DNA from 3 places in the Pseudomonas sp. ArH3a genome. Region 1 is predicted to be linked to each of the others. Evidence: predicted binding sites of a transcription regulator. Region 1 holds the regulator's gene; each other region holds the start of a gene.
The links. The regulator FliA, encoded in region 1, starts transcription of late flagellar genes. The targets are predictions, from matches to a motif close to CTAAAGTTTNNNNNNNNNNNGCCGNTAA.
Positions count from the first base shown of each region.

Region 2: the regulator FliA is predicted to act here: its motif matches at 1,519-1,546, upstream of K0P33_RS12125 (methyl-accepting chemotaxis protein).
Region 3: the regulator FliA is predicted to act here: its motif matches at 2,933-2,960, upstream of K0P33_RS20835 (methyl-accepting chemotaxis protein).

Region 1 covers NZ_CP080330.1:5,014,573-5,019,360, forward strand. Annotated here, with positions in the region: gene K0P33_RS22870 (chemotaxis protein CheA) at 1-772, opposite strand, end outside; gene K0P33_RS22875 (protein phosphatase CheZ) at 784-1,572, opposite strand; gene K0P33_RS22880 (chemotaxis response regulator CheY) at 1,591-1,965, opposite strand; gene fliA (RNA polymerase sigma factor FliA) at 2,134-2,874, opposite strand; gene fleN (flagellar synthesis regulator FleN) at 2,871-3,704, opposite strand; gene flhF (flagellar biosynthesis protein FlhF) at 3,810-4,788, opposite strand, start outside.
Region 2 covers NZ_CP080330.1:2,634,846-2,639,633, forward strand. Annotated here, with positions in the region: gene K0P33_RS12125 (methyl-accepting chemotaxis protein) at 1-1,474, opposite strand, end outside; gene K0P33_RS12130 (hypothetical protein) at 1,838-2,047, opposite strand; gene K0P33_RS12135 (Ice nucleation protein) at 2,698-4,788, shown strand, end outside.
Region 3 covers NZ_CP080330.1:4,598,555-4,603,342, reverse strand. Annotated here, with positions in the region: gene K0P33_RS20845 (SLC13 family permease) at 1-274, shown strand, start outside; partial or broken gene K0P33_RS20840 (PAS domain-containing protein) at 474-611, shown strand; gene K0P33_RS20835 (methyl-accepting chemotaxis protein) at 874-2,865, opposite strand; partial or broken gene K0P33_RS20830 (transposase) at 3,191-3,457, opposite strand; gene K0P33_RS20825 (TonB-dependent receptor) at 3,553-4,788, shown strand, end outside.

The sequences.
Region 1 (4,788 bases):
CAACTTGCGGCAAGGCTTCAGCGACAAACGTGCCTTTGCCATGCAGCTGGTCGAGCAACGCTTCGAATTCGTCGTCGGTAATGTCGTTGCTGGCCGGGGCCGCTGGCGCTTTCGACTCGGCGGCGGGTGCCACCACGTCAGCGGCGAACTGGCCTTTGCCATGCAACTGGTCGAGCAGGGATTCGAACTCTGCGTCGGTGATGTCTTCGCTGGTCGGCGTTGCGGGCGCAGCAGGCGCTTGCGGCGCTTGCGGCGCCTCAGCCTCGGCCTTCACCGCACTGAGGGAGTTGAGCAACTGCTCGAACTCGCTGTCGGTCACATCCGCTTCCGGCTCAGCAACCGCAGCAGGCGCTGCTTCCACCACCGGCGCAGCCGGGGTGGCGGCAGGTTCTGCCAGGCGCGCCAGGGCGGCCAGCAGTTCCGGCGTGGCCGCTGTGATCGGGGCACGTTCGCGCACTTCGCTGAACATGCCGTTGACCGCATCCAATGCTTCCAGAATCACGTCCATCAGTTCCGAGTCGACGTGGCGCTCACCCTTACGCAGGATGTCGAACACGTTCTCGGCGATGTGACAGCACTCCACCAGCTCATGGAGCTGGAGGAAGCCGGCGCCCCCTTTTACAGTGTGAAAACCGCGAAAAATTGCATTGAGCAGGTTCGCATCATCCGGTCGACTTTCCAGCTCGACCAGTTGTTCGGACAGTTGCTCTAAAATTTCGCCGGCCTCTACAAGGAAATCCTGAAGGATTTCTTCATCGGCGCCGAAGCTCATGTGGGTGCTCCTTAGAAGCCTAAACTGGATAACAGGTCATCTACGTCATCCTGACCTGACATAACGTCTTCACGTTTATCGGCATGAATCTGCGGACCTTCACCCTTGGCGAGATGTTTTTGTGGATCTTTTTCCGAGAGGATCGCTTCGCGGTCATGTTCGATGCCGGCAAAACGATCAACTTGGCCGGCCATGAGCACCAATTTGAGCAGGTTGCTTTCCACTTCGGTGACCAGTTGGGTCACGCGTTTGATCACCTGACCGGTGAGGTCCTGGTAATCCTGGGCCAGCAGAATGTCATTGAGGTTGCTGGCAACCGTACGGTTGTCCTGCTCGCTGCGCGACAAAAAGCCGTCGACCCGACGCGCCAAATCACGAAACTCTTCGGCCCCCACTTCGCGACGCATGAAGCGGCCCCAGTCAACGCTCAGGGCTTGTGCTTCGGTGGTCATGCCATTGACCAAGGGCGTTGCGTTTTCCACCAGGTCCATGGTGCGGTTGGCCGCCGCCTCTGTCAGCCTGACCACATAGGACAGGCGTTCGGTGGCATCGGTAATTTGCGAAATTTCTTCGGCCTGGGGCATGTGCGGGTCAATCTGAAAATTGACGATCGCACTGTGCAGCTCGCGTGTGAGCTTGCCCACTTCCTGGTACAGGCCGCGGTCACGGGTCTGGTTAAGCTCATGGATTAACTGCACCGCGTCGCCGAACTGGCCTTTTTCAAGGCTTTCAACCAACTGGTGAGCATGCTTTTTCAGGGTCGACTCAAAGTCTCCCTGTGACGTTTCTTTATGCTCCATAGCTCCCCCGTGGCAGCATCAATGACCGATGCGTTCGAAGATTTTTTCGATCTTCTCTTTCAAGGCCTGTGCAGTGAATGGCTTGACCACGTAGCCGTTTACCCCAGCTTGGGCGGCTTCGATGATCTGTTCACGCTTGGCTTCGGCGGTCACCATCAACACAGGCAGGCTGCGCAGTTTTTCATCGGCGCGCACGTGGCGCAGCAAGTCGATGCCGGTCATGCCCGGCATGTTCCAGTCGGTTACCAGAAAGTCAATGCTCCCGCTGTTGAGGATCGGAATCGCCGTAATGCCGTCATCCGCCTCGACCGTGTTAGTGAACCCAAGGTCACGCAACAGGTTTTTTATGATCCGCCGCATCGTTGAGAAGTCATCAACGATGAGGATTTTCATGTTCTTGTCCAATTCGACCTCCAAGCAGTCTTAAACGCGCCCAGCACCTGGACGCGCCATTTCAATCAACAGGCGTTACACAAAAAGGACTGCCCAGGGCACCACGCAACGAACCCGCGAAAGCATGCAGCCTTCGCGGTAGCGTCTGCAGTGTCCCCACACTGCCTGTCAGCGCGTGCGCCACTCTCCCAATCGCCCCCGCAAGCGGGCTGCGCACTGGCTGTGCAACTGGCTGACACGCGATTCGCTGACCCCCAGGACCTCACCGATTTCCTTGAGGTTCAGCTCTTCGTCGTAGTACAGCGACAACACCAGTCGCTCACGCTCCGGCAAATTGGCAATCGCGTCCGCCAACGCCCCCTGGAAACGTTCGTCTTCCAGGTCGCGCGACGGCTCCAGATGTGCACTCGCGCCATCCTCGTGCAGCCCTTCGTGTTCGCCGTCCTGCAACAGGTCGTCGAAACTGAACAGGCGGCTGCCCAAGGTATCGTTCAAAATCCCGTAGTAATCGTCGAGACTCAATTGGAGTTCGGCCGCAACTTCATGATCTTTAGCGTCACGACCGGTTTTTGCTTCAATTGAGCGAATTGCGTCACTGACCATTCGCGTGTTGCGGTGTACCGAACGCGGCGCCCAATCCCCTTTACGCACCTCATCGAGCATCGCGCCACGTATACGAATACCCGCATACGTCTCGAAACTCGCGCCTTTGCTCGCGTCGTATTTGGTCGACACTTCGAGCAAACCAATCATGCCGGCCTGGATGAGGTCTTCGACCTGCACGCTGGCGGGCAGGCGTGCCAGCAAGTGGTAGGCAATGCGCTTGACCAGCGGCGCATAGCGCTCGATCAACTCGCCCTGGCTGTCACGTGCCGACTTTTTGTAAAGGTTGTAGCCGCTGGCTGTCATAGCACCGGTCCTGCGCTCGTCTGATGCACCAATCGCTCGACGAAAAACTCCAGATGCCCCCGAGGGTTAGCGGGCAACGGCCAAGTATCGACCTTCTGAGCAATAGCCTTGAACGCCAATGCGCATTTGGAACGAGGGAACGCTTCGTAGACTGCACGCTGCTTTTGCACAGCCTTGCGTACACACTCGTCATAGGGAACTGCGCCCACGTATTGTAGGGCGACATCGAGGAAGCGATCCGTGACCTTGGTCAACTTGGCGAACAGGTTTCGCCCTTCTTGCGGGCTTTGGGCCATGTTGGCCAACACGCGAAAGCGATTCATGCCGTAGTCACGGTTAAGCAATTTGATCAGGGCGTAGGCGTCGGTGATCGACGTAGGTTCGTCGCAGACCACCAGCAACACTTCTTGCGCGGCGCGCACAAAGCTGACCACCGACTCGCCGATCCCGGCGGCGGTGTCGATCACCAGCACGTCGAGGTTGTCGCCGATATCGCTGAACGCCTGGATCAGGCCGGCATGCTGCGCCGGGCTCAGGTGCACCATGCTCTGGGTGCCCGAGGCGGCCGGCACGATACGAATGCCACCGGGGCCCTGCAGCAGCACATCGCGCAGCTCGCAGCGGCCTTCGATCACATCGGCAAGGGTATGTTTGGGTGTCAGCCCCAGCAGAACGTCGACGTTCGCCAGGCCCAGGTCAGCATCCAGCAGCATGACGCGACGGCCAAGCTCTGCCAGGGCCAGGGACAAATTCACTGACACGTTAGTTTTCCCGACGCCACCTTTGCCGCCGGTCACCGCGATCACCTGTACGGGATGCATGCTGCCCATTTTATTTCTTTACCTTGTCTTGCTTAGACGCAGGCTACATGGCTTGGCCGCGTGAATCGCTTGCAGACCATCGATGTAGGTACATTTCACGGTGTTCATCCCGCCTCAACCGACCCGTTTTGCCGGGTGGTGGTAAAGGTCGGCGAACATATCGGCCATCGCTTCCTCGCTAGGCTCTTCTTGCATTTGCACGCTGACAGCACGGCTGACCAACTGATGACGGCGCGGCAGATGCAGATCATCCGGAATCCGCGGCCCGTCGGTCAGGTAAGCAACCGGTAATTCATGACTGATAGCCAGGCTCAGCACTTCGCCCAGGCTCGCGGTTTCGTCGAGCTTGGTGAGGATGCAACCGGCCAGGCCGCAGCGCTTGTAGCTGTGGTAGGCAGCGGTAAGAACCTGTTTCTGGCTGGTGGTTGCAAGCACCAGGTAATTCTTCGACTTGATGCCACGCCCGGCCAGGCTTTCCAGCTGCATGCGCAGCGCCGGGTCGCTGGCTTGCAGGCCGGCGGTGTCGATCAGCACCACGCGCTTGCGCAGCAGCGGGTCGAGGGCGTTGGCCAGGGACTGGCCCGGGTCGACGTGGGTCACCGACACATTGAGGATGCGGCCCAGGGTCTTGAGCTGCTCCTGGGCGCCGATGCGGTAGCTGTCCATGCTCACCAGCGCGATGTTCTGCGCGCCGTACTTGAGCACATAACGCGCCGCCAGCTTGGCCAGGGTGGTGGTCTTGCCCATGCCGGCAGGGCCGACCATGGCAATCACACCGCCCTCTTCCAGGGGTTCGATTTCCGGGGTGACGATCATGCGCGCCAAGTGCGCCAGCAACATGCGCCAGGCTTGGCGCGGCTCCTCGACCTCGGCGGTGAGCGCCAGCAAGTCACGGGACAACGGGCCGGACAGGCCGATCCGTTGCAGGCGACGCCACAGGTTAGCCTGTTGCGGCTTACTGCCTTGCAACTGGTTCCACGCCAAGGAGCCCAACTGTACTTCGAGCAGCTCACGCAGGCCATTGAGTTCAAAACGCATCGAATCAAACACGCGTTGGTCGACTGCGGCGGCCGGTGCCGGCGCTGCAGGACGT
Region 2 (4,788 bases), 2.4 Mb from region 1:
GCGCCTGTTCTCCGGAGGCCGTTGCGATCAGCAAGTTGCGCTCGTTGATCTGGTTGATAGCCACGGCGATCTGTTTGAGAGAAAGGTCGGCGCTTTGCGCTACTGAGATTGAGCTACTTGCCATCTGGGCGCTGACGTTCATGGCGCCCACTGCTTGGGCCGAGTCTGCCTGAATCGCGGTGATCATTTGTTCGATTTCCTGGGTCGACTGCTGGGTACGGTGGGCCAGAGCCCGCACTTCATCGGCCACCACTGCAAAGCCACGGCCTTGCTCGCCGGCGCGGGCGGCTTCAATGGCCGCGTTCAGCGCCAGCAGGTTAGTCTGCTCGGCAATCGCGCGAATCACCTCGACTACCTTGCTGATGTCCTGGGCCCTGCCGGACAAGGCCTTGACCTGGTCCCCAGTGCTGGCCACGTTGCCAGCCAGACTTTCAATGGCTTTGAGAGTCTGTGCCACGTTCTCGATACCCGAGCGAGTGAATTCCATGGACTCGCGGGAGGATTGGGCGGCTGCTTCGGCATTGCGCGCAACCTCGTCTACCGCAGCGCTCATTTCGGTCACCGCTGTAGCGGCCTGATTGACCTCATCGCTCTGCCGCACCAGTCCGCGGCTGGCGTCTTCGGTCATCGCGGTCATTTCTTCCGAGGCCGAGGCCAGTTGGGTGGAGGAGTCGGCGATACGGGCGATGGTTTCTCGGAGGTTGCTCTGCATCTTCGAAAGAGCTGCCAGCAGGCGACCAGCTTCATCGCGGCCACTGATCCCGATCTCCTGGGACAGGTCGCTGCCGGCGATTCGTTCGGCGACGGCCAGGGCATCGCTGATGGGCACCGTGATACTACGTGTCAACACCATAGCTAACAACGCGGTGAGCATCATGGTCAACACCAGCAGGCCGATCACCAATGTCACACCGTGGCTGTATGTAGAGGTGGCATCCAAGCCTGCACGCTTGGCTCCCTCTTCGTTAAAGCCCATGAGTTTACCAAGCTCGTCCTGCAGCGCATTCACCATCGGGCTTATGCGGGTATCGATCATGGCAATGGCTGCGGCATTTTCACCTTTTTTAAGTAGCGGCTCCAGTTCATCCAGTAGCTGGAAATACTGCTGCAAACCAGTGGTTACCACCTTGTAGATCTCACCCTCTGCAGGCCCGCTAATCAAGGGTACGTATTGGCTGACAGTGTTCTGCAGCGTGCTGCGGTAGCTGCTCAACGAAGCGATGCGGGTTTGGCGCTGTTGTTCGTCGGTGACCACGGTGATGCGCACGCTTTCTAGGCGCAGGCGCAAGATGGCTGTCTGCATCTTGCCAATCTCAAGGATGCTCGACATCCAATTAGATTCTACATCCTGCTCCGAATCTCGGAGCTTGCCCATTTGCAGTACGGCGACGGTGCCGAGAGCAAAAACTACCAAGACAATGAGCGAGAAGAAAGCGGCAGACCTTGGGGCAAGGTTCATAGTCCGGACATACATTTTTTTATATCTCTTAGACAGCTAGGCATAGCTGTTACTCCAGGCTATCGGCCTAAACGCCAGGAGGTTGAAGCCATCCGACGATCGGGTTAGCCCAGCCCCAGGCAAACCATCGTCGATACTCTGGCAGTCGTTCGGTTGTTGTTAGAGGGCTTCCGTGCCTTGCGCAGGAGTGCCTGAGTCTCGGTAAGTTCATCCTCGAGCAGAGAGCATTGGTGCTTGTACATTTCCAGGGGCGTAGGGCATCCAAGCCACGCAGAGGTGTCTTCGTCAATGTGGTGCATGTTGAGGCAATCCGATTGCTGTATGCATGCACAGTAATCGAGGTTTGACCTTGGCGCGATTTGAGGCGACGAGAGGCGGTCAGTCAGGAGTCATGAGGACGGCTAGGGTCAGCTTGATGAACTCTTCGTTCTCGTCGATTGTGTGCAGCGCGCCGCGGATGTTCTCTGCCACATCAGCAGAGCCGCGCTGCTCAACCCAATTCGAGAGTTCCATGATGGAGGCCTCAAGGGCGAGTTGGTTTTCGTAGAGTTTTGAAAGTAGGGAAGGGATCAAATCTGAGTTCGGCATTGGTTTTCCTCCAGAGAGTGAACAGCGTAGCATTTGGTACTGCTAACCCCGCTCCAAAATTATGAATGTCCGCCCTCGTCCAAAAGCAGTCGCTCGCCAATAGCTCCTTCGGACCCGTTATAGCCGTTCGCACTCTGTGCGAGATTCTGACTTAGCGATGGCCTGCTTTTGTTTAAATGCGCCCTCAATCTTTCCTCTAGTACGCTAGCGCTCTGATGTGCGAGCAGGAGTCGATCCTGCATCCAGGTGAGAGCGGCCCACTCTATATAATATTAGGTAACAATAAAATCATATTTATTGTTGGTCATAGAGCGGCCTGTCATGGCTACTACTTGCAGTATCTGCAAAAAGCTTATTGGTGTTGAGGCAGAGCATTGAATTTATTGAGGACTTTTTAATAAGATCTTCGATCCTCTATGTCTCTCAAGTCAAAGTGACTGATCGCAATCGCCTGTAATTTATAACCTATAAAATTACAATAGGCTGACACATAGGTCTGGATAAAAGAAGGAGCTTGGTGTTATTGCTTTGTAATGGCTTTAAGTCCGGGCTTTCATGAGATTATAAATAGTAATTTCACGTTCTTTAAGTGCTATTTTTTATAAGCGAATGACGCTATTTCTTAGTAAAGATATCACGAGGATGTTGAGATGAATGATGTAAAAGTTTTAGTTTTGCGCACCTGCTCCAATAACATGGGCGATCACTGCGGCCTTGTCTGGCCCGTCTCGGGTGTTGTGGAATGCAAATTTTGGGAGCCTACGAGAAAGCTCGAAAATGGGCTGTCCGGCTTGCTCTGGGGAAAGGGGGCGAGCAGCCAATTAAATATGCAAGCCGATGCTAGATGGGTGGTTTGTGAAGTTGCGATTGACGATATTATTCGTCTGGATATAGATGGGTGCGTTAAATTTCCCCGTGCTGAAGTGGTTCATGTCGGAACACGAAATAGTGCATTAGGGTACATTTCGAGTAACGTTTCAAACTATGCGTCATATTCAGCAGATCTGGTTGAACCATTTGCTTTTTCTGAAGTGCGCCCGGAAATTAACGAAGACTCTTTCAGGCCGCCGGGGGCAACAGATCAGGCGCTAAAAACGCTAGAGACAGCTGTTTATGGCAGTACGCTCACGGGCGCAAATCAGAGTCAGCTCATCGCCGGTTATGGCAGTACTGAAACCGCTGGAGATCGAAGCACCCTGATTGCGGGGTACGGGAGTACCGGAACTTCAGGTTCCGACAGTTCAATCATTGCTGGCTACGGTAGCACCCAAACCGCTGGAGAAGAAAGCTCGCTAACAGCGGGTTATGGCAGCACGCAGACAGCTCAGGAAGGCAGCGATCTCACCGCCGGTTACGGCAGTACGGGCACCTCTGGTTCCGATAGCTCCATCATTGCCGGCTACGGCAGTACTCAAACTGCCGGAGGAGAAAGCTCGCTAACAGCGGGTTATGGCAGTACGCAAACCGCTCAGGAAGGCAGCGATCTCACCGCAGGCTACGGCAGCACGGGCACCGCTGGTTCCGACAGTTCACTGATCGCCGGCTACGGCAGCACCCAAACCGCTGGAGAAGAAAGCTCGCTAACAGCGGGTTATGGCAGTACGCAAACCGCTCAGGAAGGCAGCGATCTCACCGCCGGTTACGGCAGTACGGGCACCTCTGGTTCCGACAGTTCACTGATCGCCGGCTACGGCAGTACTCAGACCGCTGGAGAGGAAAGCTCGCTAACAGCGGGTTATGGCAGCACGCAGACAGCTCAGGAAGGCAGCGATCTCACCGCCGGTTACGGCAGTACGGGCACCGCTGGTTCCGACAGTTCACTGATCGCCGGCTATGGCAGTACTCAGACCGCTGGAGAGGAAAGCTCGCTGACAGCGGGTTATGGCAGCACACAAACCGCTCAGGAAGGTAGCGATCTCACCGCAGGCTATGGCAGCACGGGCACCGCTGGCCCCGACAGTTCGCTGATCGCTGGCTATGGCAGTACACAGACTGCTGGTCATGGCAGCGTGCTTACAGCGGGCTACGGCAGTACACAAACGGCGCAGGAAGGGAGTTCGCTCACTGCTGGCTACGGCAGTACCGGGACCGCTGGCCCGGACAGTTCTCTTATTGCAGGCTATGGGAGTACTCAGACCGCGGGTCATGAAAGTAAGCTGACAGCAGGTTATGGCAGTACACAGACCGCTCAGGAAGGCAGCTCACTCACTGCGGGCTACGGCAGTACCGGGACCGCTGGCCCGGACAGTTCTCTTATTGCAGGCTATGGGAGTACTCAGACCGCGGGTCATGAAAGTAAACTGACAGCAGGTTATGGCAGTACACAGACCGCTCAGGAAGGCAGCTCACTCACTGCGGGTTACGGCAGCACCTCAACAGCCGGCTATGACAGTACACTCATTGCCGGATATGGCAGCACCCAAACCGCTGGTTACCGGAGTGTTCTGACAGCAGGCTATGGTAGTACCCAGACTGCTCAGGAAAGCAGTTCGCTCACGGCCGGCTATGGCAGTACTTCAACAGCAGGTTTCAAGAGTTCTCTAATCGCAGGTTACGGTAGTACCCAGACAACGGGTTATGAAAGCACCCTGACTGCTGGTTATGGCAGTACTCAAACCGCCCAGGACAACAGCTCCCTGACCACGGGCTATGGCAGCACTTCAACAGCCGGCTACGAAAGCTCACTTATTGCTGGCTACGGAAGTACTCAAACGGCGGGCTACAAAAGCACACTGACCGCA
Region 3 (4,788 bases), 420 kb from region 1:
CAGCACGCTGGGGGTGGTGACGCCGGCGCTGTTCCCGTTGGTGCCACCGCTTGCCACGGCACTGGGGCTCGATCCGATGATCCTGTTCGTGGCCATCGTCGTGGGCGCTCAAGCCACCGCCATCTCGCCGTTCTCCTCGGGTGGCAGCTTGATATTAGGCTCATGTACCACGGAGCAGAGCCGCAGCTCACTGTTCCAGCAGCTCCTGTTTCGCGCAGCGCCTCTTGGCTTTGTCGCAGCACTGGTGTTCAACACTGTCCTGACGTTCGTCTAAGCACGGCTCTTCACGGCCCGGCGCCTTTGCCGAGCCGATGCGTTTGGCACGTCGATCAACCAATAGGGAAAAATGACCCTCATTGATGAGCTGGGAAGTGTGCAGGCCATCCGATAACGGTCAAATCGAATGGGATTGCTTGCCGCCGCCCATCACGTTAAGGCTTTGATCGCGCTATCTGAAGCGGACACTGAAGCCCATGCCCGTTGATTTACGAGCGCTCTATCCAAAATTGATCCACCTGAAGCTGGACACGGTGTTCGTCGTCGACCTGGGCAACCAGATTGCGTTTGTCAGTGACGCCTGTGAGGCACTGCTGGGTTATCGCGCCGAGGAATGGAGGTTATTCAGCCGAGTGTTGGTAACCCCCCTGTCACGTGCGTTCTCCTGCGCTGGGTGGGTGGTCCTTGGATAAGCAGTAAGCTTGCGTTGCTCCTTCATCTAATCACTCCAGGCCTACAGAGCTGGGCAGTCGAGCCTTTCCCGGCGCCTGCAAGGGTGCTTAGGTGTCAACGCCAACCAAAAAGGGACCTCCAGAGGGGCACTTTTACATTGGCGGTAACACTTAGGACTCAACACGGGCGGTTCATGCGCCCATATCACTGACGGCTCATGCCCCCCAGGCGCAGCGACAAGTCCTGCATGCCCTGGCTGAGGGTGCTTAGGCTGGCCGCGTCGCGGGCGCCTTCCTCGCTGGCGGTATGGATGCGCACGGCCAGCTCATTGATTTCCTGAGTCACATGGCTCTGTTCCTGGGCCGCCACGGCAATCTGCTGCGTGCGCTGAACGATATCGTCGAAGCCGAGCACCGTGGTGCCCAGCGAGGTCGCCAGCAGATCGGCCTGGGCCACCACCGAGCGGGTACGCTCCTGGCCGGCGACCATGGTGCTGACGGCGGTGACCGAAGCCTGGCGCAATTCGGCGATCATCTGTTGGATTTCGTCCGCCGAAACCTGGGTGCGTCCAGCCAGGGTGCGCACCTCGTCGGCCACCACGGCGAAGCCGCGGCCCTGTTCGCCGGCCCGGGCGGCCTCGATGGCGGCATTGAGCGCGAGCAGGTTGGTCTGCGCGGAGATCGACTTGATTACGTCGAGTACTCCGCTAACCCCTTCGATATCCTGGCCGAGGCGGGTGATCGCGGTGGCCACGCTGCCGATGTCGCTGCTCAGGGAGACGATGGCCTGGCTGTTCTGGGTCACGTGGCCCTGGCTTTCGCGCGCTGTACGGAGGGATTTCTCGGCAGTGTTGGAACAGTCGCTGGTGGTGTGTGCGACCTCCTGGGCACTCGACGACATTTCCGTTACAGCGGTGGCGAGCAAGGTGTTGTCCAGGCGTTGGGTCTCCGCCCGCTCGGCCATGACTACCGACAACCGCGCAACGTCGTCGGCTTGGCGTAGCAGCTTCGAGGACTCATCGGCAATGGTGCGTAGCATCTGCCGGAGGCTGCCGGCGTAGCGGTTGACCGCGCCGCGCAGCAGGCCGATTTCATCCGCACGCAGAATATCCAGCTCGGCCGCGCCGGCGCCTTGCTGCTCGCCCAGACGGTTGATTTGCAGAGTGGTTTCGTCGATCTGCCTTAGCAGCGTGCGCCCCGCTAGCCATGCCAAGCCGAAAATAAGCAGCAGCACTGGTACCAGGGTAGTGAGGATGTCGATGGTCAGGCGGCTGGCGATCGCGGTCATCTGCGCTTTCGGCGTGACTAGGCCAATCACCCAGCCACTGGCGTTGATGCGCGTCAGGCTGACGTAGCCGGCCGAGCCGAGTCGGCTGTCGTCCTCAATGGCGAAGGTATGCGCCTGCTGCTGGCCGGTCTTGCGCCATTGCGTCACGTTGTTGAACCATGGCGCGCTGTTCAGCAAGCCGGTTTCGTCAGCTACAGCCTGACCTTGGCCGACTGGGAAATAGAGCACCTTGCCCGAGGTGTCCAGGGCGAAGGCATAGCCGCCGGTCACGTTGCCGTTTGCCTTGAGAAAGTCTGCCAGGCCGGTGAGGGTCAGGTCGATGGTGGCGACCCCGGCGAAGCGCTGGTCGCGGGTGTAGCCAATGGTGCAGGTGGTCATCAGGATCTTGCTGATCGGGTCCTCATAGGCGTCCGACCAATTGCAGTGACCATCTTTGCCGGTCTTCCCCTGGGCGTACCAGTCGGCTGCATGGTAGGCCTCGGCCTGTGGCGCGTTGTATTCCTCGGAGTAGCCCAGGCTGCCCTGGTTGCGCGCCCAGTAGAAGCTCCGCCTTTCGACCCCGGGAGTGAAGGCATTCGGCTCGGGCCAGAGGCCACCGCCGGCCACCGCCGTGTCGCCCTGGGAATCGATGATGCGCGCAAGGCTCGGCTTGACCAGCTCCACGTCGTTGGGCAGGGTCGCGCCGAGGCTGGCCATGGCACCCACCCGTCCGTCGATTTCGGCTAGCTTGATGGTCAACTGGCGCGCGATGGCCACCGCCGATTGCTGCGCGCTCTGGGTATTCGACGCGATCAGCTTGGGCTCGCCACTGAGCACCATCACCGCGTAGATGGAGCCGGCGGTGACCAGCACGATAGCGCCCATCGCCAAGCTGAAGCGCGACATGACTTTTACAGGCAGCAGGCGCATGGCCGTCTCCTTGGGGAGTAAGAGAACCGGCGCCCTAGGCGAACGGCAAACACAGTATCATCTGGAACTATCGGCGCCTTACCAGGAATCATGAGGGCGCCGGACCAATAAACTGCACCTTTGGACGGTCATCAAGCCGCCGTGTCCGCCAATTCAAGGCCAGTTGATCGATACCCTTGCGGCCGCTGATCAGTGGCCCGATCGCGCAAGATATTTATCTCTACTTCGCAGGCTTGACCGAAACGACCTCAATGAACCTCTACTTTTTTCCGTGCCATCTTCGTCGCGTCCAGTTCAGCCTGAAGCGTGCTTAACGTATCGGCCTCGTGCGCTTGGGCTTTTGCTTTTTCTCAGTCGTCGTTGGCACGGTTTGCAACGCCTGAAGCTCTGCTTCAACCGCCGCGATATCGGTATCAATCAGGTCATCTAGCAGGCTGGCCTGCTCAGGATTCATCTGCTCGCTACGCTTGGCAAACTTCAATCGCTTGAGTTGGGTGATCTCGTGAGTCAGTTTCTCAATGACCGTTTGATCGCGGTTGATCTTCTTGCTCATTGTCTCGACTTGCGAGAGCACCAGCGCCCTTAGCTCGATACTTCACCACCGGTAGAAAAACTATCGAAGGCTGTCCCTTTTTTTCACCTCGCCTGTCATTCCAGGTAAGAGAATTAAATCGAGAGCTTCCGCCAATGCCCGCCGTCTCACCCTTGCGCCTGCGCCCGCTGCTGAACCTGAGCCTGATGCTAAGCCTCAGCGCCAGCCCGTTGTTCATCCCCCTCAGCTATGCCGAAGACAGCGCCGCTCGCCGCAGCTACCAGGTTCCGGCGGGCAGTCTCAGCTCGGCGTTGACCCGTTTTGCCGGGCTTTCGGGTGTCAATCTGTCGGTGGACCCAGCGCTGGTCAGCGGTCGCAGCAGCAGTGGCTTGGTTGGCGAATACGGCGTGGAGGAGGGCTTTGCGCGTTTGCTGCAAGGCTCCGGCCTGCAGCTGCAACCGATGGGTGATCAGGCCTACATGCTGGTGCCAGTGCCGGAGGACAGTAGCCTGCAATTGGCGCCAACGTCGATCGTCGCCACCACCGGGCTTGAGGGCGGCGATACCTACGCGGGCGGCCAAGTGGCACGCCGTGGCTCGCAAGGCCTGCTCGGTTCGCGGGATTTCATGGAAACGCCGTTCAGCATGACCACTTACACCGAGGAGGCGGTGAAGAACCAGCAGGCGCGCACCCTCGGCGACCTGATCGCCAGCGACCCATCGGTGCGCGCCACCAACCCGGCCGGTGGGCGTTATGAGCAGTTCACCATTCGCGGCTTCAGCCTGTTCAACAGTGATGTGGCCTACAACGGCCTCTACGGCGTATTGCCGACGTACACCATCGACATGGAAATGGCCGAGCGCGTCGACATTCTCAAAGGCCCCAGCCAGTTGATCAATGGCATCTCACCGCGCGGCAGTGTGGGCGGTGGGATCAACGTGGTGCCCAAGCGCGCCACCGACAGAGACATCAACTCGTTCACCGGCACCTGGGCCTCCGGCAGCCAGGCGGGCGGCGCGGTGGATGTGGGCCGGCGTTTTGGCGAGGACAATAAATTCGGCATCCGTTTCAATGGCGTGAAGCAGTCCGGCGATACCGAATGGGATCACCAGAGCGTCGACCGTGAGATGGCCGTGTTAGGCCTGGATTTTCGTGGCGAACGCCTGCGCCTTTCCACCGACATCGGCCACACCGAACGCGACACCGACGCCCCGCAGGAGCGCGTGCAGGTCGGGCCGAATGCCAGGGTGCCGAGTGCTAACGACGTGCGCCGCAATTACGCGCAATCCTGGAGCAAGGCCAGCACCAATGACACGTTTGGCACTGTTAACGGCGAGTTCGACCTCAGTGACAGCGTGATGCTCTACGGCGGCGTGGGCGCGCGTAAAAGT